One region of the Geobacillus sp. JS12 genome, then DNA from elsewhere that is predicted to be linked to it. Evidence: a T-box and tRNA genes for the amino acid it is inferred to sense, from the RefSeq annotation. Region 1 holds a T-box; the other holds one or more tRNA genes.
What was found. A T-box is a leader RNA that pairs with one kind of tRNA and senses whether it is charged. The one in region 1 lies ahead of leuS (leucine--tRNA ligase), so its partner is inferred to be a tRNA-Leu.

Region 1 (20,859 bases):
ATCGTCGTTTCCGCGCAGCACCATCCGGAAATTACGCAAGAGCAAATCGAGCGCGACATTAAAGAACAGGTCATCAAGCCGGTCGTGCCCGCAGAGCTGCTTGATGAGAACACGAAATATTTCATCAACCCGACAGGACGGTTTGTCATCGGCGGTCCGCAAGGGGATGCTGGGTTGACGGGGCGCAAAATCATCGTCGATACGTACGGCGGCTACGCCCGCCACGGCGGCGGCGCGTTCTCGGGCAAAGATCCGACGAAAGTCGACCGCTCGGCGGCGTATGCGGCCCGCTATGTCGCGAAAAACATCGTCGCGGCAGGACTGGCCGACAAATGCGAAGTGCAGCTTGCCTACGCGATCGGCGTCGCCCGCCCAGTTTCGATTTCGATCGATACGTTCGGCACCGGCAAAGTGTCGGAAGACATTTTGATTGAGGTCGTGCGCAACAACTTCGATCTCCGCCCGGCGGGCATCATCAAAATGCTCGACCTTCGCCGCCCGATTTACAAACAGACGGCTGCTTACGGCCATTTTGGGCGTACGGACATCGACCTGCCGTGGGAGCGCACCGACAAAGCCGCCTTGTTGAAAGAACAAGCGCTGGCGTTGGCGGACAAGTGATGAAAGAAAAAGAGCTGCCTGATCACGGCAGCTCTTTTTTGTTGGCGCACGATGTCCGCTGTTGCTGCAGCGCTTTGTAATACTGCCCTTTCTCGACATATTCGCGGCGTATGCGCTCCATTTCACGGATGTCGTCTTCCGTCAGTTCGCGGACGACTTTCGCCGGCCGGCCGAGGGCGAGCGTGTTGGGCGGAATTTTTTTGCCCGGCGGCACTAAACTGCCGGCGCCGATAAACGCGCCTTCCCCGATTTCCGCGCGGTCCAAAATGATCGAGCCCATGCCGATGAGCGCGTTTTTGCGAACGATGGCGCTGTGCAAAATGACTTGATGGCCGACTGTTACACCGTCTTCAATGATAAGCGGATTGTTTGGACTTTGATGCAAAATTGAGTTATCTTGAATATTGACCCGGTTGCCAATCACCGTTGGCGCCACATCGCCGCGAATGACGGTATTGAACCAAATGCTCGTCTCTTCGCCGATCACGACATCGCCGGTGATCGTCACATAGTCGGCGATAAAGGCGGAGGCGGCAATTTGCGGCGTTTTGCCTTTGTATGGGTAAATCATGGGCGTTCGTTCCTTTCTGCTGCAAAATCGATCGTTCACCATGTATTGTACAACGCTGCGTCCAAATCGCCAACGAAAGTGAGCGCGCCTGGTCGGGATTGGTGAAAAACGTTTCGTTTCGCCCGATGAGTGGTTGGGATCGGGAAAGAAGATCCGATTTCACAAAGCTTCTCAACGTGAGAAGAACCGTTGTTGAGCGGTTTTTTCATTCCATCGCCAACCCTTTTATGGTTTGCCCCGGCCGCATTGATGGCAATACTGGAAGACGAGATCGCAGGCTGTTCAGACGCGAAACGATTTTGGTTGCCGATAAGATGGAAATGCTAGGAGACGAGACCATGGTGTTTGCACCTGAGGTGAGCCGATTGAACATTCCGAAAAACCCCATCGCCTTGATGAAAATGGTGTATCGTGACGTGCTTCCGCTTGTCCACCGCGAGCTTGCCTATTGGCGGCGCCAGGCCGAGCGCATTCCCGACCCGGAATTGCGGCGCCAGGCCCTGGCGAGCATCGCTTCGAAAACGTTCCATTGCGAAGGCGGCTCCATTTTGGCGCTCTTGGCCGGAGAAAACATGGAGGATTGCATCCGCTTTATCGTGGCTTACCAGACGATCAGCGATTATTTGGATAATTTGTGCGACCGCAGCACCTCGCTCGATCCGCTCGACTTTCGCGCCTTGCACGATTCGATGCCGGACGCTTTGACGATCGGCGCGGAGCCGTCGAACTATTACCGCCATCGCCGCGAACAGGAAGACGGCGGCTATTTGCCGGCGCTCGTCCGCACGTGCCAAGAGGTGCTCGAGACGGTGCGCCATTATGAGACGATCGCCCCATTTTTGCATGAATTGGCCGGATATTATTGCGACTTGCAAGTGCATAAACATGTCGAAGCGAGCGATCGGGTGCCGCGGCTGGAGAAATGGTTCGCGCAATACAAAGACGCCTTGCCGCCGATGGAATGGTATGAGTTTTCCGCCTGCTCCGGTTCGACGCTCGGCATTTTCTGCCTCGTCGCCTATGCGTTTGGCGAATCGTTGCCGCCGGAGATGGCGAGACAAGTGCGCGACGGTTATTTTCCGTACATTCAAGGACTGCACATTTTGCTCGACTATTTGATCGACCAGGAGGAAGACCGGGACGGCGGCGATTTAAACTTTTGCTTTTACTATCCGAATGAAACGGTGATGCTTGAGCGGCTTTGCCATTTCATCGAAGAGGCCGACCGCCATGTCGGCGCCCTTCCGCACGGCGAGTTTCACCGCCTTATTCACCGAGGGCTTCTTGGGTTGTATTTGTCGGATGCCAAGGTGAAAAAGCAGCGCGGGCTGCGCCGGCTGGCGCGCCGGCTCGTCCGCGCCGGCGGGGCGGCGTCGCAGTTTTTCTATTGGAACGGAAAAGCATACCGCTTTTGGCAGGAGCGGCAAAAACGGCTGTCCTTTTCATAAGGGCGGCCGTTTGCTTGTATTGGCAAGAGCAGTGGTTCGTCGGCGGATCGGACGGAATCAGGCGCCCCCATCCGCCCGATTCTCGAGCGCGAGCAAAAACGGCGGGTTGTTTTGCCGATTGATGAATTCGTATTTCAAGGCATGGACGCGCCGTTGATCAAGAGAACGGACGTAATCAAGGAGCGCGTCGCGTTCGCGCTTTCCTTCCGGATGGCCGTGGTAGACGACAAGAACGATGACGCCGCCCGGCTTCATGACGGAAAGCAACTGGCGGACCGCTTCGATCGTCGATTCCGGCTGGGTGACGATTTGCTTATTGCCGCCCGGCAAATAGCCGAGGTTGAACACCGCGCCGGCGATGCGCCCGTGTACATCGGCGGGAAGCGCCTCAAGCAGTTCACTATGGCTTCGCTCGAACAACGTCGCCCGCTCGCATAGCCCATGTTCCGCGAGGCGGGCGGAAGCGGCGGTGATGGCCTCAGGCTGAATGTCAAAGCCGAACACATGGCCTGTCTCCCCGACGCGTTCGGCCAAATACACGGTGTCGTGCCCGTTGCCGACGGTCGCGTCGACGGCGATGTCGCCTTCGTTGACCGCTTGATCAAGCAAAAAGCGGGCAAACGGCAAAATGTTCATCAAAGCCATTGGTTGGCCCCTCCTTGTGATCGTTTCATCGTTTACGTTGGCAGGCGTGTCGCTGCGCCAAAGATGCCGGATGCCATCGTTTTTCCCTAAAAGACTGGTGATTTAGTGAAAAGTCGCGGAAAACGGACTTTCTTCTCAAATGGGGAAGTCCTGTAACATCAACGCTTCTCTTTCAGCCGAAAACAGCGGGTTCGGCGAAATCGGTCGTTTTTCACCAGTCCTCTAAAGCCTCGCCATCCTCTGCGCCGACGTGACAGAAAACCTTGAGCTGACCGACATCGGCCTGATTGAGCTGAACGAAGATCCCCACGTCGGCATTGTAACAAAAACTTCATGGAAAATCGATCGCTGCCAATCATTGGCGTGATACGGCCGGCCTATGCGGCGCATAGTAAACATGAGGGAATATCACGAAACGAGGTGAGCGCATGGCGACAAGACAATCCGTTGAGGAATTTTTGCAGCGGTGTGAAGATGTGATCCGCTACGCGAAAGAGCAATACACAGAAGCGCAAAAGCAGGAGCATTACAACATCACCGAATACACCAACGCCCAGCAGATGCTCGAGCAGACGGTCATCGATTTGGCGCACTTGGCCCGAAGCTGCAACGCCCAGCAGCGCGAGCAGCTGCATCGGATGCGGCTCCAACTGGAGCAATTGCAAAACGACATGATTTTGCTTGACCGCTGAAACGAGGAGGAACACGACATGAAGCGACGCTTGAAACAAACGAATCCGGAACAAAAAACACCTAGCGGCCAAAACAATAACGATCTTGAGCTTGGTCAAGACTTTGACCCGGTGAAGCTGGCGAAAAAGCAATACGAGGAAACGGGCGGCCAACCGATCCGCTCCAAGCAGCGGAACGGGTGACGACAAGCCAAAGGGCCGGAAGCCGCTCCGTCTTGTTCTTCTTTTCGCGCAGGAGCCCCGCTTCAAAAGCCATTGTTTCCGTGGGGAGTTAGTTTGGCAAAAAAGTGGCGGACGCATTGGAACGCTCCGCCTTTTTGATTGCATTTTTTCCTGTTTTCCCCTACAATTATTTCGGAACTCAAAATAAAAGCCAGAAAAGGATGATGACCGATGCCCCGCGCTCTTTGGTGGCTGCTTGTCGGCATGGCGCTCAATGTGACAGGGGCGTCGTTTCTATGGCCGCTAAACACGATCTATTTGCACGAACAGCTCGGCCAGCCGCTCGCTGTCGCTGGTGTCGTGCTCATGCTCAACTCTGGGGGAAGCGTCATCGGCAGCTTGGCCGGCGGCTTTTTGTTTGACCGGATCGGCGGTTTTCGCGTTTTGTTGGCCGGGGCGGTGTTGACGATGGCCGCGCTTGCCGGCTTAAGCGTTTGGCACGGTTGGCCGCATTATGCGGTGTTTTTGGCGTTTGTCGGCGTTGGCAGCGGCGTCGTCTTTCCGGCGGCGTCGGCGTACGCTGGGGCGATTTGGCCGGAAGGGGGGCGGCGGGCGTTCAACGCCTTGTATGTCGCGCAAAACATCGGCGTCGCCGTCGGTTCGGCGCTTGGCGGGCTTGTTGCTTCATATTCGTTCTCGCTCGTTTTTTTCGCCAACCTTTTGTTGTATGCCGCGTTTTTGTTTACGGTTGCGGCTGGGCTGCGCCGCGTTCCGCTGCCGCCGCGGCGGAAAAAAGAGCGGGAGGGCCGGACGGGGGACGAGGCGTCCCGGGCACACATCCGCGCCCTCGTCCTTCTTTGCGCCGGCTATGGACTGTGCTGGTTGAGCTATGTCCAATGGTCGACGACGATCGCCGCCTATACGCGCGAGCTCGGGATACCGGTCGGGCAGTACAGTTTGCTTTGGACGATCAACGGCGCGTTGATCGTCTTGGCCCAGCCGCTGTTGTCAGCGGTCATCCGCCGCTTCATGCCGACGTTGAAGCGGCAAATCGTGATCGGTTTTCTGATTTTCGCCGTTTCGTTTGCCATGCTATTGGGGGCGCATTCGTTTGCAGAGTTTGCCGCGTCCATGATGGTGCTCACGATCGCCGAGATGATCGTCTGGCCGGCGATTCCGGCCGCGGTGAACGAATGGGCGCCGCCGGGGAAGGCCGGGTTGTACCAAGGAATCGTCAACGGAACGGCCACGGCCGGACGGATGATCGGACCGGTCATCGGCGGCTCGGTCGCCGATCTGTTTGGAATGAAGCTGCTCATCATGATGTTAGCATTGTTTGCCTTATTGGCGGTGCTGGCCGCGCTTTTGCATGATCGTCGGCTGTCGAAGCGGACGGAGAACGCGGATGAAAAAACCGCGGCTTCCGTATAGATTTCGGCTTGCAATTGATCGACAAATTTTTTAAAATAATAATAAATTTGTCATTCTGTCCACTCATCGGTCGATTCATGTGCGAATAAGGCGAATAACGGTGAAGAGGAATAGTAGCGGGCCCGACGGACGGCAGAGAGTTGACGGATGGTGCGAGTCAACCGAAGTCGGCCCGTGAACTCGCCTCGGAGTTGCCGGCGCGAACGGTCATCGACAGCGCCGGCCGTCCATCCGCGTTAAGGAAGAAAGCGGGTGCGCCGTTTGGCGCGCCAAAAAGGGTGGTACCGCGGGAAGCGCGCCTCTCGTCCCTTTGCGTGGGGATGGGGGGTTTTTTTGTACATATTTTCGTCAATGATGCAAGTAGAACTTGATAGGAGGAGTGCTGCGATGAGCTTCAACCACCGCGAAATTGAACAAAAATGGCAGGACTATTGGGAGAAAAACAAAACGTTCCGCACGCCCGATGATGATGACAAGCCGAAGTTTTACGTTCTCGACATGTTCCCGTATCCATCCGGCGCCGGCTTGCACGTCGGCCATCCGGAAGGATATACGGCGACCGATATTTTGGCGCGCATGAAGCGGATGCAAGGGTACAACGTCCTTCACCCGATGGGCTGGGACGCGTTCGGGCTGCCGGCTGAGCAATATGCGCTCGATACCGGCAACGACCCGGCGGAGTTTACGCAAAAAAACATCGACAATTTCCGCCGGCAAATCAAGTCGCTTGGCTTTTCGTACGACTGGGACCGGGAGATCAATACGACCGACCCGAACTATTACAAATGGACGCAATGGATTTTCTTGAAGCTGTACGAAAAAGGGCTCGCCTACATGGATGAAGTGCCGGTCAACTGGTGCCCGGCGCTCGGCACGGTGCTGGCGAACGAAGAGGTGATCAACGGCCGGAGCGAGCGCGGCGGGCATCCGGTCATCCGCAAGCCGATGCGGCAATGGATGCTGAAAATCACCGCCTACGCCGACCGCCTGCTTGAAGATTTGGAAGAGCTCGACTGGCCGGAAAGCATTAAAGAGATGCAGCGCAACTGGATTGGCCGTTCGGAAGGAGCGGAAATCGAGTTTGCCGTCGACGGCCATGACGAAACATTCACCGTGTTCACGACGCGTCCGGATACGCTGTTTGGCGCGACGTACACCGTCTTGGCGCCGGAGCATCCGCTCGTTGAGAAAATCACGACGCCGGAGCAAAAGACAGCCGTTGACGCCTACTTAAAGGAAATTCAAAGCAAAAGCGACCTTGAGCGCACCGATTTGGCGAAAGAAAAAACGGGCGTGTTCACCGGCGCGTACGCCATTCACCCGGTCACCGGGGATCGGCTTCCGATTTGGATCGCCGACTACGTCTTGATGAGCTACGGCACCGGAGCGATCATGGCCGTGCCGGCGCACGATGAGCGCGACTACGAGTTTGCGAAAACATTCCACTTGCCGATGAAAGAAGTCGTCGCCGGCGGGAATATCGAAAAAGAACCGTACACTGGCGACGGGGAGCACATCAACTCCGAGTTTTTGAACGGCTTGAACAAGCAGGAAGCGATCGACAAAATGATCGCCTGGCTTGAGGAGCACGGCAAAGGGCGGAAAAAAGTGTCGTACCGGCTGCGCGACTGGCTGTTCAGCCGCCAGCGCTACTGGGGAGAGCCGATTCCGATCATCCATTGGGAAGACGGCACGATGACGCCGGTGCCGGAAGAGGAATTGCCGCTTGTGTTGCCGAAAACGGATGAAATCCGTCCGTCGGGAACGGGCGAGTCGCCGCTGGCCAACATCGAAGAATGGGTCAATGTTGTCGACCCGAAAACCGGAAAAAAAGGGCGGCGCGAAACGAACACGATGCCGCAATGGGCCGGAAGCTGCTGGTATTATTTGCGCTACATCGACCCGCACAACGACAAGCAGCTCGCCGATCCGGAAAAGCTGAAAAAGTGGCTGCCGGTCGATGTCTACATCGGCGGGGCGGAGCACGCGGTCCTGCATTTGCTTTATGCCCGCTTCTGGCATAAGTTTCTTTATGACCTTGGCATCGTGCCGACGAAAGAACCGTTCCAAAAGCTGTTCAACCAAGGGATGATTTTAGGCGAAAACAACGAAAAAATGAGCAAATCAAAAGGCAACGTCGTCAACCCGGACGACATCATCGAAAGCCATGGGGCCGACACCTTGCGGCTGTATGAAATGTTCATGGGGCCGCTTGAGGCGTCGATCGCTTGGTCGACGAAAGGGCTTGACGGGGCGCGGCGCTTCCTCGACCGCGTCTGGAGACTCTTTGTCACCGAGAATGGCGAACTGAACCCGAACATTGTCGACGAACCGGCGAACGATACGCTCGAGCGCGTCTATCACCAAACGGTGAAAAAAGTGACGGAAGACTATGAAGCGCTCCGCTTTAACACCGCCATTTCGCAGCTGATGGTGTTCATCAACGAAGCGTACAAAGCGGAGCAAATGAAAAAAGAATACATGGAAGGCTTCGTCAAGCTCTTGTCGCCGGTCTGCCCGCACATCGGCGAGGAGCTGTGGCAAAAGCTTGGCCACACGGACACGATCGCCTATGAACCGTGGCCGACGTATGATGAAACGAAGCTTGTCGAGGACGTCGTGGAAATCGTCGTGCAAATCAACGGCAAAGTGCGGTCGCGTTTGCACGTGCCCGTTGACTTGCCAAAAGAAGCGCTCGAGGAGCGGGCGCTCGCCGATGAAAAAATCAAAGAGCAGCTTGAGGGCAAAACGGTGCGCAAAGTGATCGCCGTCCCCGGCAAGCTCGTCAATATCGTCGCCAACTAATGATGAGGGCGGGCTTCGGCCCGCTCCTGATCCACCAACGAAAGGGGTCGATCTGCCATGGAAGAGATCGAGGAAATCACGCCGGCTGAAGTGAAAGAAAAACTCGAACGCGGCGAAAAGCTGAACATTGTCGATGTGCGCGAAGACGAGGAAGTCGCCCTCGGCATGATCCCCGGCGCGAAGCATATCAAAATGGGTGACATCCCCGATCGGCTTGAGGAATTCGACCGCAACGAAGAATATATTTTCGTCTGCCGCTCCGGGCGGCGGAGCGAAAACGTTTGCCGCTACTTGCAAGAGCTCGGCTATCGCGTCCGCAACATGACGGGCGGCATGCTCGAGTGGGAAGGCGAAACGGTGCCGAAGCGATAAGCGCTTCCGGCTCAAAGAACAGGACATGGCGGCGGGCCGTCATCCAAGTGATCCCGTTTTTGTCGAGACCAAAACGACGGAACGTGTCAGCGGATGGGAAATGGATCCATCCGAACGGCCCCGTTCAGTCAAGAGGCAGAGGAATGGCTGGCTGCCGCGGGCCTTTTCATGCGTCGGCGGTTTGCGCTTCCCCGGTCCGCTTGCGGGGTAGGAGCGAAAAAGCGTCCCAACTTTTTGGGGCGCTTTTTCCATTTTGTTTTAGTACCAAAGTGTGATGCAAGAAAAAAAAGGAAAGGATATAATTTTCGGTAAAATCAGACACTTGTTCGAAGGAGGAGCTCTCTGTTGAAACTCGGCGACCGCTTGAAATTCGCCCGCTTGATGAAAGTTTCTACTGGGCGCTTGTCTACTATTTGACGCCGACGTCGAACTTCAGCCAGCTGCGCGCCGCCTGCGTGCAAGCGGCCGCTGATTTGTACGGGTCGACAAGCCAAGAAGTCAACTCGGTGAAACAGGCGTTCAATGCGGTTGGCGTGTATTAAGACGAATGAAGTTTCTGACGTCACGCGTCCCGCTGTTCGGGGGCGCGTGACGCCTTTTGTGGGCAGGATTTTCCCTAAATGCGTGGAAAAGGAAAAAGAAAACGGGGGAATGGCGATGTACAAAGTGAAAGTGTTTGATAAAGAGCATGAAAAAGATTTGGAAGCGGCGGTCAATGATTTTTTAGCCCGATTGAAAGACGGACAGTTGATCGATGTCAAGTACAGCGTGGCGGCGATGGAATCGGAAGGCGAGCAAATCTACTGTTTTTCCGCCATGGTCATTTACCGGACTTGACACTTCACACGGCTCCAGACTGTGGGATTCTTTGGCCGTTTTCGTGCTGATCCCCCCAAAGCGGGCGACGCTTTTTTCGTTGCGGCATTTCCATTTCAGGCGGCGAAATTTTGCGATCGCCCGCCTTGAAGACGGGCGTTGTCGGAATGTCAGCGAACGCCCCGGAGCACCCGAGGGGCATGAGGACGGCGGTCAATTCGTTGCTGTCTGCCCCGCGGAGCCGCTCGCCCCGTTTTTTTCCGCCAATGCATAGCGGGCGGCGTTCACGCCGGCGAGCCGCCCGGTGACAAGGGCGGCGGTGATGTTGTAGCCGCCCGTGTAGCCGTGAATGTCCAAAATTTCCCCGCAAAAGTAAAGGCCGGCCATGCATTTGGAGGCCATTGTTTTCGGCTCAATTTCTTTGACCGACACGCCGCCGCCGGTGACGAATGCTTTCTCAAGCGGCAGCGTGCCGTGGACGTAAAAGGTAAACTGTTTGCACTGTCGGACAAACGCCCGCAGCGCCTCATGGCCGACCGTGCCGGCAGAGGCGTGCGGGTCGATGCCGGCCCGCTCGAGCAAAAAGACGGCGTACCGCTCGGGAAGCACCGTTTTGGCGATCGTTTTCATCGCCTTTTTCGGCTCCTCTTTGCACAGCTTGGCGAACTGTTGAAACAGTTCTTCCTGCGTCACGTCCGGAAGCGCGTCGATGCTCATTTCGACCGCGCCGTCCGCCACTTTTTTCAACGCCTTAACGACAAACTGGCTGCAGCGGAGGGCGGCTGGGCCGGAAATGCCGAAGTGCGTAAACAGCATATCCATCCGGTGGGTGATGATCGGCTTGCCGTTCGGCTTTAAGACGCTTAACGCGACGTCGCGCAGCGACAAGCCTTGCAGCGTCCGCTCTTTGATGAACGGCTCATGCGAGACGATCGGAACTTCGGTTGGAAACAATTCGGTCACCGTGTGGCCCGCTTTTTCCGCCCACGGATAGCCGTCGCCCGTTGAGCCGGTTTGCGGCACCGATTTGCCGCCGACGGCGACGACAACCGCACGGGCGTGGATCGTCTCCCCGCTTTTCAGCGTGACACCGACTGTTTTTCCTTGTTCATACAACACGTCCGCCACTGGCGATTCAAGCCGAACATCGACGCCAAGGCGCGACAATTCGCGAACAAGCGCGTCGACGACCGACTGGGCGCTGTCGCTTTTCGGGAACATGCGGCCGTGGTCTTCCTCCTTGAGCGGCACGCCGAGCCGCTCAAAAAAGCGGATGATGTCTTCATTGTTAAATACGGAAAAGGCGCTGTACAGAAAGCGGCCGTTGCCGGGGATGTGGCGGACGATCTCGTCAATCGGCAGCCGGTTCGTGACGTTGCAGCGCCCGCCGCCCGAGATGGCGAGCTTGCGGCCGAGCTTCGTCCCCTTTTCCAACAGCAGCACCTTCGCTTCTTGCTCACCGGCGGCGATCGCCGCCATCAATCCGGACGGTCCGCCGCCGATGATGATGACGTCGTATCCCATGTTCATTCCACCCTTTCTTTTTTGCGCGTGGCCGATATTTTTCGTTCCATTGACAACTATGGTAAAATAGATACGTTGTCATTTTCAACGTCCATGGCTAGGGAAGGGGTCATATGTCAACATCGAAACTGCTGCGCGGCACGTTTATTTTAACGGCTGGCGTGATGATTTCTCGCCTTCTTGGTTTATTTTACGTCATCCCGTTTTACCATCTTGTCGGCGAGCGCGGCGGGGCGCTGTACGGATACGGCTATGTGCCGTACCAAATTTTTTTGAGCTTGGCGACCGGTGGGCTGCCGGTGGCGGTGTCAAAGTTTGTGTCGAAATACAACGCGCTTGGGGAATACGGCGTCGGCTATCGGCTCTTTCGCTCCGGCCTTGTCTTGATGATCGCAAGCGGCATCGCCTCATGGCTCATTTTGTACGCCCTGGCGCCCATCTTGGCGCCGCACGTCATCGATGCGAAAACGAACGTCAACTCGGTCGACGACGTCACGGCCGTCATCCGCGCGGTCAGCTTTGCGCTCCTCATCGTGCCGGTGATGAGCTTGATCCGCGGATTTTTCCAAGGACATGAGTCGATGGGCCCGACGGCGCTGTCGCAAGTCGTCGAACAAATCGCGCGCATCGCGTTTTTGCTTGGGGCGTGCTACGTCATTTTGCGCCTGATGGACGGCTCGATCGTCTCCGCTGTGAGCGCGGCGACGTTTGCCGCGTTTGTCGGGGCGGCGGCGGGGCTTTTGGTGTTGCTTGTCTATTGGTGGAAGCGGCGTCCGTATTTGCAGTCGCTGCTTGCGCGTGACCGCGGCGAAGCGGACGTGCCGCTTTTGGCGATGTATAAAGAGCTGCTTCTTTCTTCGATTCCGTTTGTTTTTGTCGGCTTGTCGATGTCGCTGTACCAGCTCGTCGATCAGTTTACGTTCAATCACGCGATGGCGGCGGCGGGCCGCGGGAACATCTCGGAGCACGCGTATTCCGTGTTCAACATGTGGGCGCAAAAGCTCGTCATCATCCCCGTGACGCTCGCGACCTCGTTCAGCTTGGCGCTCATCCCGACGATTACGAAAGCGTATGTCGCGCAAGATCGGAAAGCACTGCGGCAATATTTGAACCAGACGTTTCAAGTGCTCATGTTTTTAACGCTCCCGGCGGTGATTGGCATGGCGGTGCTTGCAGGGCCGGTGTACAGCTCGTTTTACAGCTATGATCCGCTTGGTGAACAAGTGTTGCGCTGGTACGCGCCGGCGGCGATTTTGTACGCTTTGTTTTCTGTGACGGCGGCGATCATGCAAGGCATCAACGAGCAGCGGTTTACGGTCGTCAGTTTGACAGCCGGCTTGCTTGTGAAGCTTTTGCTCAACACGCCGCTCATTATGAAATGGTCGGCCGTCGGGGCCATTGTGGCCACGATGGCGGGCTATTTCGTCTCGGTGGCGTTCAACTTATGGGTCATTCAGCGCCGCACGCGCTACCGCTATCGGTTTGTCGCCCGCCGGACGGCGTTTATGGCCATCTTGACGGCGGTGATGTCAGCGGCGGTTATGGGGGTCGAGGCGCTGGCGTCCCGATGGATCGATTACCGCGCCGGCACCGCTGAATCGGTGGGCGCTGTTTCCATCGGCGCAGCGGTCGGGGCGTCCGTCTACTTGTTTCTCAGCATCCGCTCCGGGTTGTTTTCGGCGCTGTTTGGCGACCGGTTTGCGTTTTGGCGCCGGAAAGAGAAAAAGGCGGTATCGTAGACAAGGGTGTATGGGGGATCGGCCGTTTCCTAGAAGCGGCTCATTTAGGCCGGGAGCCCGGCGGACGGCGCTTCTTGCGAACATCGCGGCGCCCGAGCGAAAGGGTTCGACGACGGCTGTTTTTCGCCCTCCCCCATGCCGTTCGGCTTGCGGCAAAAAAAGAAGAAGGCGGTCGTCCCCGCCTTCTTTCTCCATTTCGCTTACGACAGGCCGAGCCGGCGTTCGATGCGATCGAGGCGGCTTTCCACCCGGTCGAGCCGGCGGTCGAGCCGTTCGACGGCCCGCTCAAGCCGTTCGATGCGCCGCGCCCAGTTGGTGAATGGCCCGCCTGGGTATCCGGGCCAAAATTGGCTGGCTGGCGGCTGTTGACGGTAATCATCCAACGTTGGGACATAATAGTAATATTCATTCATCGGCAAATCCCCCTTCTTGATGTTTCCTTCACAGTGTATGGGGGAAGGCGGAAGCGGACTAGATGAACGCCTAATGAAGGCCATATTTTTAGGAGGGAGATTTGTGGAGCTGCGCATTGACAAGCTGCTCGCCCATATGGGGTATGGGACGAGGAAGGAAGTGAAAAAGCTGCTCAAGTCCGGAGCGGTGAAAGTGGACGGCGCGCCGGTTCGTGATGCGAAAACGAAAGTGCGGCCGGATGAGCAAATCGTGACCGTTTGGGGAGAAACGGTCGAGTACAAGCCATTCATTTACTTGATGATGAATAAGCCTTCGGGGGTCGTTTCCGCGACGGAAGATGCCGTGGAAGAGACGGTCGTCGATTTGCTTGAAGAAGAAGACCGGGCATTTTCCCCGTTTCCGGTCGGGCGGCTTGACAAAGATACGGAAGGGCTGCTGCTCTTGACGAATGACGGCCAGCTCGCCCATCAACTGTTGTCGCCGAAAAAACACGTGCCGAAAACGTATTTTGCCGTCGTGGACGGGGAAGTGACGGAAGCGGATGTCGCGGCGTTTCAGCGCGGCGTCGTCCTTGATGACGGCTATGAAACAAAGCCGGCCAAGCTCGTTGTGTTGAAATCCGGCCTTCGTTCCGATGTCGAGGTAACGATCACCGAAGGGAAGTTCCATCAAGTGAAGCGGATGTTCCAAGCGGTCGGCAAGCGGGTCGTCTATTTAAAACGAATTCAAATGGGGCCGCTCGCCCTTGACACGGATTTGGCCGTCGGCGAGTATCGGGAATTGACGGACGAAGAGGTGAACATGTTGAAGCAATACCGGCCAGAGACGGACGAAAAAAAAGGAACCTGACGCGGTTCCTTTTTTATGGAAAAATAGTGGATATTCATCTGTGGAAAAATGGTTTGCGTTCATCTCCCATCTTGCCTACCCTATTGGCACCGGGTTTACGAAGAGATGCGCACTTTTTTGTTTGTGGTCGTCCATTTGCCCTTGCTTGGGCTGCGAACGAGATCGTTGTACATAAGCACGTTTAAGTCGCGCTGGATCGTTCGTGGGGTGGTGCCGAACTCATCAACAAGCTCTTGGGTCGTAACCGTTCCTTTTTCGCTAATGTACATATACACGGACTTGATGCGGGTAAGCATCCGATGTGTTGAAGGTTTCAAAAGACCACTCCCTATCTTAGCATCATTCGCATGGCACAACCGACCGCTAGCAGATGAGAGATGTCTTTGTCTGTTTACTACCATTGTACACGAAATGAGAGGGAAAATGCTACCCGGTTGCCTCTATTCACGAAAAATTTCAACATTTTGTCATGAAACGGAAATCGATTTGCAACGAATGAAACATTTTGACTTCCTGTTTTTGATATGATACGTTGGCAACAAAGGGTGTTGAATAAGGAAAGGAAGAATGGCGTTGAACATCGACTGGATGAACGAAGCGAAGAAACGAAAAGACGATCTTGTCCGCGACGTGCAAGCGCTTGTCTGCATTCCGAGCGTCCGCGATGATCAGCAGGCGCAGCCGGGCGCGCCGTTTGGGCCCAAGGTGGCCGAGGCGCTTGAGCATATGCTTCGCCGCGGCCGGGAGGAAGGGTTTCGCGTCAAAAATGTGGACGGGTTTGCCGGGCATATCGAAATGGGGATGGGGAGAAACTTGTCGGCGTGCTCGGCCATATCGACGTCGTGCCGCCTGGGACGGCTGGACGATGGATCCGTTTGCCGCTGAGGTGCGCGATGGCCGCCTTTACGGGCGCGGGGCGATCGATGACAAAGGGCCGACCGTCGCGGCGTTTTACGCCTTGAAAATCGTCAAAGAACTCGGCTTGCCGCTCCGCAAGCGGGTGCGGCTTATCATCGGGGGCGATGAGGAAAGCGACTGGCGGTGTGTGGAGCATTATTTCCGTCATGAAGAAATACCGGAGGTCGGATTTGCGCCGGATGCTGATTTTCCGATCATTCATGCCGAAAAAGGAATCATTGACGCCGATTTGTCGTACCGCCCGCTTGAATCGGCGGAGGCGGAAGGGCTCGCGCTTGCCTCATTCCAAGCCGGGCGCCGCTACAATATGGTGCCGGATGCGGCCGAAGCGGTGGTGGAAGGAGCGGGACGGACGGAGGAGCTGCTTGGCCTCTATGAACAGTTTTGCCGGGAGCGCGGCGTAAAGGGGAGCATCAGGCAAAGCGAAGGGGACGTCGTCTTTCAATTGGAAGGGGTGTCCGCTCATGGCGCCGAGCCGGAGCGCGGCAAAAACGCCGGCGTCTATTTGGCGCAGTTTTTGGCGTCGCTTCCGCTCGATGGCCGAAGCCGGCCGTTCGTTCAGTTTGTGGCCTCCGCCTTTTTCGGCGATGCCCGCGGCCGGCGGCTTGGCCTTGCGTATCGCGACGAACAAAGCGGCGACTTGACCGTCAACGTCGGGGTGCTGTCGTATGACCGGCGGCATGGCGGAACGATTGGGCTGAACATCCGCTATCCGGTGACGGCCGACGGCGAGGCGATCCGCCGGACGCTCGCTGGCGCCGCGGCTGAACATGGATTCGCGCTCAGCCGGTTCAGCGATACGAAGCCGCATTATATCGACCCGAGCCACAAGCTTGTCCGCACGCTTCAGCGCGTCTACGAAGAGCAGACGGGCGAGCCGGCCCGGCTTTTGGCCATCGGCGGCGGCACATACGCCCGCGCCTTGACCGCCGGGGTGGCGTTTGGCGCGTTGTTTCCGGGCCGTCCGGATGTCGCCCACCAGAAAGATGAGTATATCGAAATCGACGATTTGGTGAAAGCGACGGCCATTTACGCGCAGGCGATTTACGAGCTGGCGAAATAAACGGCGGTCCGCCGCCCCGGCGAAAAAGAGAGCGGGGCGGGCGTTGTTTGAACGAAAGGGGGGACGGGATGGAAGCGGCGTTCAAACGGGAGGCGGCGGTGCGAAAACAGGTGTTTCCGCTCTTTTATTTTTTGATCTTTTTTGCTTTTGGCGCTTTGTTTCCGCTTTTGTCCGTCTATTTGCAAGAAGAGGCGCGCCTTTCGGGGCGGCGATCGGCTGGATCATGTCGCTTCCCCCGATCGTGACGATGGCGGCCCAGCCGCTTTGGGGCACGGCGGCCGATTATACGCGCAAACCGGTCGAACTGTTGACGCTGGCGCTCGGGGTGACAGCGCTGTTTGGGCTTCTTTATTCGCTGGCCGGAAGCTACCGGGTGTTCGTCGCCTTGACCGTGCTGCTGTCGGCGGCGCAAAGCGCGATCGTTCCACTCTCCGACAGCATCGCTCTTCATCATGTGCGCCGCTCGGGCGGAAACTACGGAGCGATTCGGCTTTGGGGATCGATCGGGTTTGCCGCGGCCGTGTTGGTTGTCGGATGGCTGTCCGATCATGTCGCGTTTGCGGTCATTTTTTACGCCTTTTCGCTGGCGCTGCTGGCCGCGTTGGTTTTGGCCGCCCGCCTGCCGCGCTACCCGATGGCGGCGCCGGGGGCGTTGACGCTTCGGGATGTGCGCCGGCTGCTGTCCGTCCGCTCGTTTCAGCTCCTGCTTGTCGCAACATTTTTGCTGTTTGGTCCGATTTTGGCCAATAACTCGTATTTCGGGCTGCTCATTCATGAGTTGGGCGGGACGTTAACTGGCATCGGCCTCGCCTTTTTGTTTGCCGCCGGCAGCGAGGCGCCGTTTATGAAAGCGGCGGATCGGCTCATCGGCCGTTTCGGCATGGTGCGGCTTCTTCTATTGGCTGCGCTCATCTCCGCGGTTCGCTGGCTGTCGTACGCGGTCGACCCGCCTCTTTGGTTTGTGTATGTAACGACGGTCGTCCAAGGCTGCTCGGTCGGGCTGGCGATCCCGACGGCGCTTCAATATGCGCGCCGCTTGGCGCCGGAGCGGGTGCAGGCGACGGCCGTGGCGTTATACTCAGCGGTCGGCAATGGCCTTGGCGCGTGGTTTTGCACGCTGGCGGGCGGATATTTGTTTGAGCGTTGGCAAATCGGCGCTGTCTACTTGTTTTTTAGCATCTGCACGATCGTGGGTGTGCTCGTGCTCCTTTTGCTCGCAAAACGAGAACGAACGGCAGGTGAAGAGAAGTGAAACGAAGCCATTATTTTATCGCTGTTCCGCTGACGTCTGAAGCGAAACAAGCCATTGCCCGATTTTCGGGGGATGCGGCGTTGTCGCTGCCGTTTCGCACATGGGTGCATGAAGAGGACTATCATATCACCCTCGCGTTTTTAGGCGATGTGCCGCCGAAAAAAATGGCGCCGCTGTGCGAAGCGATGGCCGCCGTCGCCGCCAAAAGCGCCCCGTTTTCCCTCGCGCTTGCCGGGCTTGGGACGTTCGGAGAGCGGACGGCGCCTCGCGTTTTTTGGCAAGGAGTCGAAACGGAAGAAGCGTTGAATGGATTGCGGCGCGACGTGTATGAAGCGTGCATGAAGCTTGGGTTTTCCTTGGACCGGCGTCCGTTTGCCCCGCATATTACGATCGCCCGCAAATGGCAGGGAGCCGAACCGTTTCGCCCGGATCGCCTCCGTTCGCTTGCCGCGGCCAAGGTGGTGTTTTCGGTGCCTGAGATCGTGCTGTATCGGACGAATATGGAACGGACGCCGAAGTACGAAGCGATCGCCGTGTTCCCGTTGCTTGGCGCGCCGATGAATGACCGGGAATAGCAGGTGAAACAATGGGACAGCTCGTGAAACTCATGGATTGCATTTCCCGTTACGAAACGGATGTGTACTATTATGTACCGGAATTCATCCGGCTCAAGCAGCGGCAATGGGAGCAGGCAAAAGCGCGGTGGCAAGCCGAACGAACGGCTGAGGAGAGCGGATGGCTTGAAACGGGCGAGACGTGGGATGTTTGGCTTGACAAACCGTCATGGTGGGAACGGCTGACGAAACGATGGCGCCGCCGTGCCGCGCTTACGGAAGAAGAGACGTTTTCTCTTGCGCCGATGGCTCGTCCGGCGGCTACTCTGGAGGAATTGAAACAGCAGTTTTTGGATGAGTTGTTCGAGTTGCAGCTGAAATGGGCGAGTTCCACGATGATGTACGTTTCCTCCCTCGATGAAGCCGTGTATGGCGATGAGACGTTGAAATATTTTTTGCAACGGTTTCCGGATACGCATTTATGCTTTTACCGGCCGGTGGCGATGGTCGGCAAGGCGCCGGTGGAGCTGGAGACGATGATGTTGACGCCATCCGCGCTCTGGTGCATTGCCTTTGTCGAAGGAAGGCCGGACAACATCGTCAAGGCGTCAACCGGCCGGTTTTGGGTGGAACAGGCCGGAACGAACGAAACGAGGCTGGTCAACCCGGTCGTGTCGCTGCGGCGGACGGAGCAGATCGTTTCGGAGATTTTTCGCAAACATGGGGTCGATTGGCCGATCCATCTCGTGCTGTTAAACCGCTCCGGCTACATTGACAGCGGCGGTCTTTTTCCGTTTATCCGCTATATTGATAAGCGAAATTATGACGAGTGGTTTTCCCGCCTGCGCCGCTCCGCTCTCCCGCTTCGGCACGGGCAGCTGAAAGCGGCTGAGGCGCTGCTTCGCCATTGCGCCAGCTTTTACGACCGCCGGCAAGACGAGAATATGAGCGGCGAGGAAGGGCAACAATAGAAACATCTGTGCATCGATAGGGCGACCGGCCGATGATTTGGCACCGCCCTTTTTCTTTTACGTATGATGGTATTAACGGGAGAAAAAAGGGGTGAACGCACATGCTTCACATCAGCCGAACGTTTGCCGCCTATTTGGACGAGATGGATCAAATCGTTGTGCTTGCGCCGAAATCGCTCGGTTTTGATGGAATGGCGCCATTTACGCTCGTGGCGCCGAGCGGCGAGGAGATTCCGCTGTCCGTGCAGCACGTCGAGGATGTTGGGGAGACGGTGAAATATGTGTGCCGGTTTGCGTCCGCATTCGAGTTTGGAGCGACATACTGGGTGCGTTCTTGCCGCGGGGAGGAGACCGATGTTCAAATCGGCGCCGTTGTGCGCACTCCTGCATTTGATGATCGGTTTTTCTATGATGGGCCGTTAGGAGTGGAGTATTCCAAAGAACAGGCGGTATTTCGCGTATGGGCGCCGACCGCCACCGCGGTCAACGTCAAGCTTGTTCATCCGCATCTCGGCGAGGTTCATTGCGTGCCGCTTGAGCGCGGCGAGCGCGGCGTATGGTCAGCCGCCGTCCCCGGCGATTGGGAGAGAGCGTGTTACACGTATATCACCTGCATCAACCGCGTATGGCGCGAGGCGGTGGACCCGTATGCGACTGCTGTTTCGATCAATGGCGAATTCGGCGTCGTGATCGACTGGGAGAAAACGAAGCTGGCGCCGCCCTCTTCGCCGCTTCCGCCGCTCTGTTCGCCGACGGATGCCATCATTTATGAACTGAGCATCCGTGACTTTACGAGCCACCCGGACAGCGGCGCCGTCCATAAAGGGAAGTATCTCGGGCTGGCTGAAACGAACACAAGCGGGCCGAACGGGACGGCCACCGGGCTTTCGTATGTCAAAGAGCTGGGCGTCACCCATGTGCAGCTCATGCCGTTTACCGATTTTGCCGGGGTTGATGAGCGCGACCCACAAGCGGCTTACAACTGGGGATACAATCCCCTTCATCTATATGCGCCGGAAGGGAGTTATGCGACCGATCCAGCGGATCCATACGCGCGCATCATCGAGTTGAAACAGACGATCCGCACGTTGCATGAAAACGGATTGCGCGTCGTGATGGATGCGGTCTACAACCATGTCTACGATCGGGAGCAATCGCCGCTTGAGAGGCTCGTTCCCGGCTATTACTTCCGCTACGACGCCTATGGCCAACCGGCCAACGGCACCGGCGTCGGCAACGACATCGCTTCGGAGCGGCGGATGGCGCGCCGCTGGATCGTCGATTCGGTTGTATTTTGGGCGAAAGAATATGGCATTGACGGGTTTCGCTTTGATTTGATGGGCGTGCACGATATCGAGACGATGAAAGCGGTGCGTGATGCCCTCGACGCCATCGATCCGTCGATCCTTGTGTATGGGAAGGTTGGGACTTGCCGACGCCCCTTCCACCGGAACAAAAGGCGACGATGGCCAACGCCAAGCAGCTGCCGCGCTTCGCTTATTTCAATGACCGGTTTCGCGATGCGGTGAAAGGGAGCACCTTTCATTTGCCGGACCGTGGGTTCGCCCTCGGCAACCCAGGCGGCCGAGAACAGGTGAAGCTCGCCATTGCCGGGAGCTTGCGAGCGCTAGGCGGGCTGTTTTGCCACCCGCGTCAGTCGATCAATTACGTCGAATGCCATGACAACCATACGTTTTGGGATAAGATGGAGGCGGCCAACCATGATGAGCCGGAATGGCTCCGGCGGAAGCGGCAAAAGCTGGCGACGGCGATCGTTCTGTTGGCGCAAGGCATTCCGTTTTTGCACAGCGGCCAAGAGTTTTATCGGACGAAAGGCGGCGATGGGAACAGCTACCGATCGCCGGATGCGGTCAATCAGCTGGATTGGGGCGGAAAAGCCGCTATGAAGACGACGTCCGCTACGTTCAAGGATTGATCGCTCTTCGCCGCGCGCATGGCGCGTTCCGCCTCGCGACGGAAGCGGAAGTGCTGCGTCATTTCACGTTTCTTGA
Region 2 (10,074 bases), 1.2 Mb from region 1:
CTTCTTCCGACGGTTATCTAGTTTTGAAGGAATGAACATCCTGTTGACAAATCCAACAGGATGGATATAATAATTACTGTCCAAGATGATCACCATTGCCTAGTGGCTATGGCGGAGGGGAAACACCCGTTCCCATCCCGAACACGGAAGTTAAGCCCTCCAGCGCCGATGGTAGTTGGGGCCAGCGCCCCTGCAAGAGTAGGTCGCTGCTAGGCAATTTCGTGGAGGATTAGCTCAGCTGGGAGAGCACTTGCCTTACAAGCAAGGGGTCGGCGGTTCGATCCCGTCATCCTCCACCATCTTAATATAAAAGCTGACTCGCTTTCTCATCATCGTGGGGTGGAGCAACGAGCCTTTGCTTCAACGAATCCGCTTCCAGTTGCCTCGACGCATCTGGCATCTTTGAATCAGCTTGTAGAGGAAGAGGCGACGAACAACAACGATAAGAGCATTGTGCAAATTAATTTACTTTCTTATCGCCGCGGGGTGGAGCAGTCCGGTAGCTCGTCGGGCTCATAACCCGAAGGTCGCAGGTTCAAATCCTGCCCCCGCAACCAAATTGGTCCCGTAGTGTAGTGGTTAACATGCCTGCCTGTCACGCAGGAGATCGCGGGTTCGAGTCCCGTCGGGACCGCCATTGTTTCAAAATTATGAAAAGAGACAGCTCAGCAGCTCAGTCGGAGTTGCCTCAACGCATCTGGCTTCCTCGAATCACCTTGCAGAAGAAGAGACACAGTGCAGTACAAGCAAAGCAACGTAAAACTTAATATGGCTCGGTAGCTCAGTCGGTAGAGACGAGCATCTGCTTCATCGAATTCGCTTCGAGTTGCCTCGACGCATCTAGCATCGTCGAATCCGCTGGCAGAGGAAGAGGCACAAAGCGGTATCAATAGGCAGTGTGAAAAATATAATACGGCTCGGTAGCTCAGTCGGTAGAGCAAAGGACTGAAAATCCTTGTGTCGGCGGTTCGATTCCGTCCCGAGCCACCATTTTTATCATAGTTCCGAAAGAAGATTCCTGCTTCATGCAAAGCTAAGTGGGAGTAGTTCACAGACATGTCAGATGTTCAAACCACCCCGGCTTAGTTCAATGGGTAGCCACGAGCACTCGCATCGTCGAATCTGTTGCGAGTTGCCTCGACGCACAAGGCTTCCTTGAATGAGCTTGAAGAGGAAGAGGCACAACCAGGCATACAACATGAATCACTAGCTAATTTTAAATGTGCCGGCTTAGCTCAATTGGTAGAGACGAGCATCGGCATCATCGAATTGGCTGCGAGTTGCCTCGACGCACAAGGCTTCCTTGAATGAGCTTGAAGAGGAAGAGGCACAACCAGGCATACAACATGAATCACTAGCTAATTTTAAATGTGCCGGCTTAGCTCAATTGGTAGAGCAACTGACTTGTAATCAGTAGGTTGCGGGTTCAAGTCCTGCAGCCGGCATTCTTATTCCTTAATAACCTCTTAAGCCATTAAGACGGCAACCGCGAGCCATTAGCTCAGTAACGAGCGCTACATCTTCGAATTTGCTTCGAGTTGTCCCGACGCATCTTGCTTCCTTGAATATGCTTGTAGAGGAAGGGACATCACTATCCTAGAGTGTTATCCAACTCGTGAGCCATTAGCTCAGTAGGTAGAGCATCTGACTTTTAATCAGAGGGTCGGAGGTTCGAGTCCTCCATGGCTCATCGTCTTGCGGAAGTAGTTCAGCGGTAGAACACCACCTTGCCAAGGTGGGGGTCGCGGGTTCGAGCCCCGTCTTCCGCTCCACTTCCGCCGGGGTGGCGGAATTGGCAGACGCACAGGACTTAAAATCCTGGGGTAGGTAACTACCGTGCCGGTTCGAGTCCGGCCCTCGGCACTTGTGCGCTCGTAGCTCAATTGGATAGAGCATCTGACTACGGATCAGAAGGTTAGGGGTTCGAATCCTCTCGAGCGCGTTTTGTCGGGAAGTAGCTCAGCTTGGTAGAGCACACGGTTCGGGTCCGTGAGGTCGCAGGTTCAAATCCTGTCTTCCCGATTTATCATGGGGCCTTAGCTCAGCTGGGAGAGCGCCTGCTTTGCAAGCAGGAGGTCATCGGTTCGATCCCGATAGGCTCCACCTTTTGACTTAAATTTGGCGGTGTAGCTCAGCTGGCTAGAGCGTACGGTTCATACCCGTGAGGTCGGGGGTTCGATCCCCTCCACCGCCACCATTATCGGACCTTTAGCTCAGCTGGTTAGAGCAGACGGCTCATAACCGTCCGGTCGTAGGTTCGAGTCCTACAAGGTCCACCATTATTATTGTTGCTTTTTTGGAGGAGTACCCAAGTGGTTGAAGGGGTCGGTCTTGAAAACCGAGAGGCGCCGCAAGGCGCGCGGGGTTCGAATCCCTCCTCCTCCGCCATGCACTTTAAAATCATGCCGGCTTAGCTCAATTGGTAGAGACGAGCATTCGCATCGTCGAATCTGCTGCGAGTTGTCCCGACGCATCCCGCTTCTTTGAATAAGCTTGCAGAGGAAGGGACACCGAGCATTTGACTTCCTCGAATTAGCTGGAAGAGGAAGAGGCACAACCAGGCAGACAACATGAATCACTAGCTAATTTTAAATGTGCCGGCTTAGCTCAATTGGTAGAGCAACTGACTTGTAATCAGTAGGTTGCGGGTTCAAGTCCTGCAGCCGGCACCAGATCGAGGCGACTATGGCGAAGTGGTTAACGCACCAGATTGTGGCTCTGGCATGCGTGGGTTCGATTCCCACTAGTCGCCCTTTTCATTATATTCTATATTTGCGTGTCTAGTTTAGTGGTAAAACCTCAGCCACGAGCATCTGCATCATCGAATCCGCTTCGAGTTGCCCCGACGCATCCAGCTTCTTTGAATCGGCTGGCAGAGGAAGGGGCATGGAAGAGCGTGGCAGATGTTGATTCCAAATGATATGCGTGTGTAGTTTAGTGGTAAAACCTCAGCCACGAGCATCTGCATCATCGAATCCGCTTCGAGTTGCCCCGACGCATCCGGCTTCTTTGAATCGGCTGGCAGAGGAAGGGGCATGAAAGATTGTGATGGGTGTTTCATCAAAAATTATGCGGGTGTAGTTTAGTGGTAAAACCTCAGCCTTCCAAGCTGATGTCGTGGGTTCGATTCCCATCACCCGCTTTTTATGGGCCTATAGCTCAGCTGGTCAGAGCGCACGCCTGATAAGCGTGAGGTCGGTGGTTCAAGTCCACTTAGGCCCATTATTTTCCATTGAATGTTTTTTGGCTATTCGCTATAATAATGGGCGAACAATGCCCCATCGTTCCACAGCAAAAGCGGAGCGACGAGCTTCACATCTTCGAATTCGCTGCGAGTTGCCTCGACGCATCTCGCTTCCTTGAATTAGCTGGCAGAGGAAGAGGCAACGAGCACATTTGGAAGATGTGCATAACATATAGTTATTCATCATTCCGCAATAGCTCAGCGGTAGAGCAACCGGCTGTTAACCGGTAGGTCGTAGGTTCGAATCCTACTTGCGGAGCCATGTTACGGAGAAGTACCCAAGTGGCTGAAGGGGACGGTTTGCTAAACCGTTAGGTCGCAGTTTTGCGGCGCGCGGGTTCAAATCCCGCCTTCTCCGCCATAATGGCCCGTTGGTCAAGTGGTTAAGACACCGCCCTTTCACGGCGGTAACACGGGTTCGAATCCCGTACGGGTCACTGGTTGCTGGCACCAGAGATTCTGGTGCCCTTTTGTACAATTTCTTTTGTCGATTTTTGCGTTTTTTTCTTGCGATGCGTGTGGAAGTCTGTTATAATGTCTCTCGTTAGCTTTAAAATTATGTTATGATGCTTGGGGACAACGCAGTGTTTCGTTTCGTTAAAGAACGAGGCATTGCGTTTTTTTATTTATCACCCTAAACCGAGAAGAACCCCACTTCCACGCGTGAGCGTAGGTGGGAGAGCGTTCAAGTAGGGAGGGAGTCCCCCATTTCCAACGGCAGGAAAGTGGGGGGAGAAGATCAAACGAACAATTGGGCGTCGGCTTCGCCGCCATGAATTTGCACAAACATCGTTTGGATGGCTTGAAGCTGGCGCTTGGCGGTTTCTTCTGGCGTTGATGGGAGAAAGTAAACGATTTGCAAAGCGTTTTTCGTTTCTCTCGTCACGGCCGTCCGCTCCGAATCGACGATCGGACTGCCAAACGGCCCTCGTTCATCTTTGCTGACGAGTTTGTTGGCAAAGTTGACTGTGCGGCCGTTTAACGCGATGTATTCATCTTGTTCCGTGCCGATCGTGAGCGTCACTGTCCCGTTGATGCGGTCTAGATCATAGATGCCGAGTGGAATTTTATAATAGAGTGAAAAAAAGTTGTTTATGTCTGCCGCTGAATGGATAGGCGGAATGAAGCTTTTTTTCTGGATGCGTCGGTACAGGCTTTCACTTGACGGTCGATAGCGGCTTGGGTCCGTTCCGATTTGTTTGAAAGTACGGCGCCATTCGACCATCTCAGGAATGTCGGCAATCGACTTTTCCTGCAGCTCGATGTAAAGAGATTCTTGAAACAGCTCAAGCCGCCCCTTAACATTTGCGGTGAATCGCTGACCTCGATATGATGATAGCGGATGACGCCGAATTTACCAGTAGGAAGGCGTTGCTTTAGTTGTTCTGATATCACGAATTTCATCTTGATCACCTCGGATTTCATTTTATCATATATGACGAAAGGAGGGAAAACGATGGATGTTATGGCATTAAAGCGGGAAGTCATTGAGTATAGTCGGTCAATCGGCATTGATAAAATCGGATTTGCGAGCGCTGATCCGTTTGTTGAATTAAAGGAACGGCTGCGCCGCCAGCAGGAGCTCGGCTATCAGTCCGGTTTTGAGGAACCAGATATTGAGAAACGGACGAATCCTTCATTGCTTCTTCCGGAAGCAAAATCGATCATTGCCATTGCTCTTGCCTATCCGTCCAAAATGAAAAATGCGCCGCGGGGGACAAAGACGGAACGGCGCGGCGTTTTTTGCCGCGCTTCATGGGGAAAGGACTACCACGATGTGTTGCGGGAACGTTTGCAGCAGCTCGAGGAGTTTTTGCTGGCCAAAGTGCCCCATGCCCGCGTTCGCTCGATGGTGGATACCGGAGAGCTCGCCGATCGGGCGGTGGCGGAACGGGCAGGGATCGGTTGGAGCGGCAAGAACTGCTCTATTATTACACCGGAGTTTGGATCGTATGTGTATTTGGGAGAAATGATTACGAATATTCCATTTCCCCTGATGAACCGGTTGAAAACCGATGCGGCACGTGCACGAAATGTATTGATGCCTGCCCGACCGGGGCGCTTGTACAAGGGGGACAACTGAACGCACAGCGGTGCCTTTCCTTTTTAACGCAAACGAAAGGCTTTTTGGCCGACGAGTTTCGGGAGAAAATCGGGAACCGGCTGTACGGCTGCGATACATGCCAGCAAGTCTGCCCGGAAAATAAGGGGAAAGACTTTCATTTGCATCCAGAATTCGAGCCGGATCCGGAAGCGGTAAAGCCGAAACTCATCCCGCTGCTTCAGATGAGCAACCGTGAATTTAAAGAAACATTTGGGGCCATGGCGGGTTCATGGCGTGGGAAAAAGCCGATTCAGCGCAATGCCATTCTGGCGCTCGCCCATTACAAAGACCAAACCGCGGTGCCGCACTTACTGCGTTTGTTGAAAGAGGATAGCCGTCCAGTCATCCGCGGGACGGCGGCGTGGGCGCTCGGGAAAATCGGGGATCCAAGCGCTAAGCCTTATTTGGAGGCCGCGCGGCAAACGGAGGCGGATGCCGATGTGATCGCTGAGATTGAAAAAGGACTGAAACTGTTGGCTGAGGCAAAGGAATAGGGAAAAAACGCAGCTTCCCCACATAAGGTAGTAACAAAAACGAAAGTGGTGGAAAGCAGCATGAAAAAACAGTTGCGCGCGTGGTTGGATGAGCGAGCCCGCTCGTTTGTGTCGGAAAGCAATATCCGAAGCGAAGAGGCGGCAAGAAAGCAACGGCTTTGCCAAAAGCGCGGTGCGGAGATCGTCCGTTGCACGATCCGGGGACAAATTGTCGGCAGGCAGACCATCGAGCGGGAAGCGAAAGTGATGTATATTGCCCACCATCAATTTTTAATTAAGCAAAGGGGTTCACTATATATAGAAGAACAGGTTGAGGAGCGATGCGCCTGTTTTGTTCGCGGTGAGCTTGTAGCTGATGAACCGATCAACCGGTTGGGGGGTATATGGAGGCGCCGCGCGTCGAACGAGAGCAATGGACGGGGGAGCGTCTTTCTTACCAGTATGACCGCGCCCGGGCGGTGCGGTATGCGGAAACGTGGTGGAATCGGCATAACCCGGTGTTTCCGTCGTTTCCGGTGGATTGCACGAATTTTGTCTCTCAATGCTTGTATGCAGGCGGGGCGCCGATGACGGGCTATCCGAACCGTGCGAGGGGATGGTGGTGTCAAAACGGAAGTTGGAGTTACAGCTGGGCTGTGGCCCATGCTTTTCGTTGGTATTTGAGCGGGTCGCGCATCGGCTTGCAGGCGGTGGAAGTGGCGGAGCCGGAGCAATTGATGGCAGGCGATGTCATCTGTTATGATTTTCAAGGGGACGGACGCTTCGACCACTCAACGATTGTGGTGGCGAAAGATCAGAACGGGATGCCGCTTGTGAACGCCCATACGACAAACAGCCGAATGCGCTATTGGTCGTATGAAGATTCAAGCGCCTATACGCCGAACATTCGCTATAAGTTTTTTCACATCATCGATCGCAAATAAACGTTGTTGAGGTGAAGGAAATGCCGCTTCATGTAGTGCTATACCAGCCAGAAATTCCAGCCAATACTGGAAACATCGCTCGTACGTGCGCAGCAACCGATACGTCGCTCCATTTGATCCGCCCGCTCGGTTTTTCTACGGATGATAAAATGTTAAAGCGCGCCGGGCTTGATTATTGGCCGTATGTCAATATTTCGTATTATGACTCGCTTGACGAACTATTCGCCCGCTTTTCGGAAGGGGAGTTTTATTTCATTACGAAATTCGGGCGCCGGTATTATGATTCGTTTGATTTCAGCGATACAGAAAAACATATTTTCTTTGTGTTCGGCCGTGAAACGACCGGATTGCCGAAGGAGCTGCTTGAGGCCAATATGGATCGTTGCCTTCGCATCCCGATGAATGACAAAGTGCGCTCGTTAAACTTGTCGAACACGGCGGCCATTTTAGTGTACGAAGCGTTGCGCCAACAACGGTTTTATGGGTTGTCATAAACAAAAAAACGACCTTCGCTCTGGAGGTCGTTTTTTTGGTCTTATTGTCTGACGCCTGGTTTGTCTTCATAGCCAGCGGTGAAAATGGCCGTCAAAAACGCAATGATAACCCCTAGCACAAGCAAAGTGCGCATCGTTTGTTCCTCCTTCATAATGAAAGTGGCAGGCGTTTCCCCCTTTATTATAGCGAATATGGCCAAGCATGTGAATGACCGCAGCTGGTTGTTAGGAGACAAAATTTTTTTTGCGGCGAATGATACGGGACATCCTCGCATAAATTGTAATAATCTTGCTGTTAGACATCCAAGGGTGAGGAGGTCCTTTATGGATATTTTGCAAAAAATCGCCCGGTATCGGGAAGAAGAAGAAAAGTTGAAATGGGAAGGAACGTTTGCCGAGTATTTAAAGATTTTAAAAGAAAAGCCGTGGGTGGCCCAGTCGGCTCATTCGCGTGTTTATAATATGATCAAAGATGCTGGGGTCGAAGAGGTGAATGGGCGGAAACGATATAAGTTTTTCAGCCAGCACCTGTTCGGGCTTGAGGAGGCGCTTGAGCGGCTCGTTGAGGAATATTTCCACCCGGCGGCGAAGCGGCTTGATGTGCGGAAACGGATTTTGCTGCTGATGGGGCCGGTCGGCGGCGGGAAGTCGACGTTGGTAACGCTCCTGAAGCGCGGGCTTGAGGAGTACTCCAAAACGGAGCGCGGAGCCGTTTATGCGATTAAAGGGTGCCCGATGCATGAAGACCCGCTTCACCTCATTCCTCACCATTTGCGCGACGATTTTTACCGTGAGTACGGCATTCGCATTGAAGGTGAGCTGTCGCCGCTCAATATGATGCGGCTTGAGAAAGAGTACGGCGGACGCATTGAAGACGTGCTGGTGGAGCGCATTTTCTTCTCCGAGAACCGCCGCGTCGGCATCGGGACGTTCAGTCCGTCTGACCCAAAATCGCAAGACATCGCCGATTTAACGGGAAGCATTGATTTTTCAACGATCGCGGAATACGGTTCCGAGTCTGACCCGCGCGCGTATCGGTTTGACGGCGAGCTGAACAAAGCCAACCGCGGGATTATGGAATTTCAAGAGATGTTAAAGTGCGATGAAAAATTTCTTTGGCATTTGCTGTCGCTGACGCAAGAAGGCAATTTCAAGGCTGGGCGGTTTGCTTTAATCAGCGCCGATGAATTGATCATCGCGCATACGAACGAAACGGAATATCGGTCGTTCATTGCCAACAAAAAGAACGAGGCGCTCCATTCGCGTATCATCGTCATGCCGATTCCGTACAACTTGCGCGTCTCGGAAGAAGAGCGCATTTATGAAAAAATGATCCGCGAAAGCGACGTCGCCGACGTGCATATCGCCCCGCACACGCTGCGGATTGCGGCTATGTTTACGATTTTGACGCGGCTGAAAGAATCGAAGCGGCCGGATGTGGATTTATTGAAGAAAATGCGCTTGTATGATGGCGAAATGATTGAAGGATTCAGCGAGGTCGATGTGGAGGAGCTGAAAAAGGAGCATCCGGATGAGGGGATGAGCGGCATCGACCCACGCTATGTCATCAACCGCATTTCTGCCTGCATCATCCGCAAAGGAGTGCCGTCGATCAATGCGCTTGACGTGCTTCGTTCGTTGAAAGAAGGATTGGATCAGCATCCGTCGATCACGAAGGAAGACCGCGAGCGGTATTTGAATTTCATTTCGCTCGTGCGCAAAGAGTATGATGAAATCGCAAAACAAGAAGTGCAAAAGGCGTTCGTCTATTCGTATGAAGAGTCAGCGAAAACGTTGATGGATAACTATTTGGACAACGTCGAGGCGTACTGCAACAAGACGAAACTGCGCGATCCGCTTACGGGTGAGGAAATGAATCCGGATGAAAAGCTGATGCGCTCGATCGAGGAACAAATCGGCATTTCCGAAAATGCGAAAAAAGCGTTTCGCGAAGAAATTTTAATTCGCATTTCGGCATATGCACGAAAAGGACAGCGGTTTGATTATAATTCACATGAACGGTTGCGGGAAGCGATCCAGAAGAAATTGTTTGCGGATTTAAAGGACATTGTCAAAATTACAACGTCGACGAAAACACCGGATGAGCAGCAGTTGAAAAAAATTAACGAAGTCGTCGCCCGCCTCATTGATGAATACGGGTACAACTCCACGTCAGCCAATGAATTGCTCCGTTATGTCGGCAGCTTGTTGAACCGCTAGGCATGCCTCAAGCGCTGAGGCATGCTTTTTTTATCCTCCTCCCCTGTCTGACCGAGTTGCACAGGGAGGGTCGAGCGAAGACGACGCAGCGAGCTTCGCTAAAAGGAAGCGAACAAGAGGACGCGAAGCTGATAATCGGGCTTGTCTACTTTTCTATTTTCCTCATTCATTGGTCAATTATTTTGAATTTTTGCATACGATAAAATAAACCAACTTGGCATCGTGATGGCCCGTTTTGATGACGCCAACATAAGTATATGCGGGAAAGCGAAAAGTGTGAAAATGATTTTTTTAAAGGAGGGGAAAACATGAAGGGGAATTTTGTTGTATCGAAAGAAGACTGGTCCCTCCACCGCAAAGGATATGATGATCAAAAGCGCCATCAAGAAAAAGTGAAGGAAGCGATCAAAAACAATTTGCCCGACTTAATTACGGAAGAAAGCATTATCATGTCCAACGGGCGCGATGTGATTAAAATTCCGATCCGCTCGCTCGATGAATACAAAATCCGCTACAATTATGAGAAAAACAAACACGTCGGCCAAGGAAATGGAGACAGCCAAGTCGGTGATGTCGTAGCCAGAGACGGAAGCGG

Region 2: it encodes a tRNA-Leu, which carries the amino acid that the T-box ahead of leuS (leucine--tRNA ligase) is inferred to sense. The anticodon was not compared.

What each region holds. Positions count from the first base shown of each region.
Region 1 covers NZ_CP014749.1:2,461,749-2,482,607, reverse strand. Annotated here, with positions in the region: gene metK (methionine adenosyltransferase) at 1-621, shown strand, start outside; gene A0V43_RS12140 (gamma carbonic anhydrase) at 644-1,192, opposite strand; gene A0V43_RS12135 (tetraprenyl-beta-curcumene synthase family protein) at 1,531-2,640, shown strand; gene A0V43_RS12130 (tRNA 5-(aminomethyl)-2-thiouridylate-methyltransferase MnmM) at 2,698-3,285, opposite strand; gene A0V43_RS12125 (YtzC family protein) at 3,714-3,977, shown strand; gene A0V43_RS12120 (hypothetical protein) at 3,996-4,160, shown strand; gene A0V43_RS12115 (MDR family MFS transporter) at 4,371-5,570, shown strand; T-box leader at 5,662-5,883, shown strand; gene leuS (leucine--tRNA ligase) at 5,958-8,375, shown strand; gene A0V43_RS12105 (rhodanese-like domain-containing protein) at 8,433-8,747, shown strand; partial or broken gene A0V43_RS19160 (M4 family metallopeptidase) at 9,137-9,289, shown strand; gene A0V43_RS12100 (sporulation protein Cse60) at 9,405-9,584, shown strand; gene A0V43_RS12090 (BaiN/RdsA family NAD(P)/FAD-dependent oxidoreductase) at 9,777-11,087, opposite strand; gene A0V43_RS12085 (putative polysaccharide biosynthesis protein) at 11,201-12,826, shown strand; gene A0V43_RS12080 (hypothetical protein) at 13,027-13,239, opposite strand; gene A0V43_RS12075 (pseudouridine synthase) at 13,343-14,089, shown strand; gene A0V43_RS12070 (DeoR family transcriptional regulator) at 14,185-14,406, opposite strand; gene pepV (dipeptidase PepV) at 14,754-16,070, shown strand; partial or broken gene malA (maltose permease) at 16,139-17,322, shown strand; gene thpR (RNA 2',3'-cyclic phosphodiesterase) at 17,319-17,897, shown strand; gene A0V43_RS12050 (hypothetical protein) at 17,909-18,847, shown strand; partial or broken gene pulA (type I pullulanase) at 18,949-20,859, shown strand, end outside.
Region 2 covers NZ_CP014749.1:3,710,692-3,720,765, forward strand. Annotated here, with positions in the region: rRNA gene rrf (5S ribosomal RNA) at 99-215, shown strand; tRNA gene A0V43_RS18230 (tRNA-Val) at 224-299, shown strand; tRNA gene A0V43_RS18235 (tRNA-Met) at 481-557, shown strand; tRNA gene A0V43_RS18240 (tRNA-Asp) at 562-637, shown strand; tRNA gene A0V43_RS18245 (tRNA-Phe) at 915-990, shown strand; tRNA gene A0V43_RS18250 (tRNA-Thr) at 1,373-1,445, shown strand; tRNA gene A0V43_RS18255 (tRNA-Lys) at 1,618-1,690, shown strand; tRNA gene A0V43_RS18260 (tRNA-Gly) at 1,698-1,772, shown strand; tRNA gene A0V43_RS18265 (tRNA-Leu) at 1,778-1,863, shown strand; tRNA gene A0V43_RS18270 (tRNA-Arg) at 1,869-1,942, shown strand; tRNA gene A0V43_RS18275 (tRNA-Pro) at 1,949-2,022, shown strand; tRNA gene A0V43_RS18280 (tRNA-Ala) at 2,031-2,103, shown strand; tRNA gene A0V43_RS18285 (tRNA-Met) at 2,121-2,197, shown strand; tRNA gene A0V43_RS18290 (tRNA-Ile) at 2,203-2,279, shown strand; tRNA gene A0V43_RS18295 (tRNA-Ser) at 2,299-2,388, shown strand; tRNA gene A0V43_RS18300 (tRNA-Thr) at 2,597-2,672, shown strand; tRNA gene A0V43_RS18305 (tRNA-His) at 2,680-2,752, shown strand; tRNA gene A0V43_RS18310 (tRNA-Gly) at 3,072-3,142, shown strand; tRNA gene A0V43_RS18315 (tRNA-Ile) at 3,149-3,222, shown strand; tRNA gene A0V43_RS18320 (tRNA-Asn) at 3,432-3,506, shown strand; tRNA gene A0V43_RS18325 (tRNA-Ser) at 3,513-3,605, shown strand; tRNA gene A0V43_RS18330 (tRNA-Glu) at 3,610-3,681, shown strand; partial or broken gene A0V43_RS18335 (B3/B4 domain-containing protein) at 3,984-4,648, opposite strand; partial or broken gene queG (tRNA epoxyqueuosine(34) reductase QueG) at 4,701-5,842, shown strand; partial or broken gene A0V43_RS18345 (amidase domain-containing protein) at 5,903-6,765, shown strand; gene trmL (tRNA (uridine(34)/cytosine(34)/5-carboxymethylaminomethyluridine(34)-2'-O)-methyltransferase TrmL) at 6,786-7,259, shown strand; gene A0V43_RS18355 (PrkA family serine protein kinase) at 7,584-9,479, shown strand; gene yhbH (sporulation protein YhbH) at 9,788-10,074, shown strand, end outside.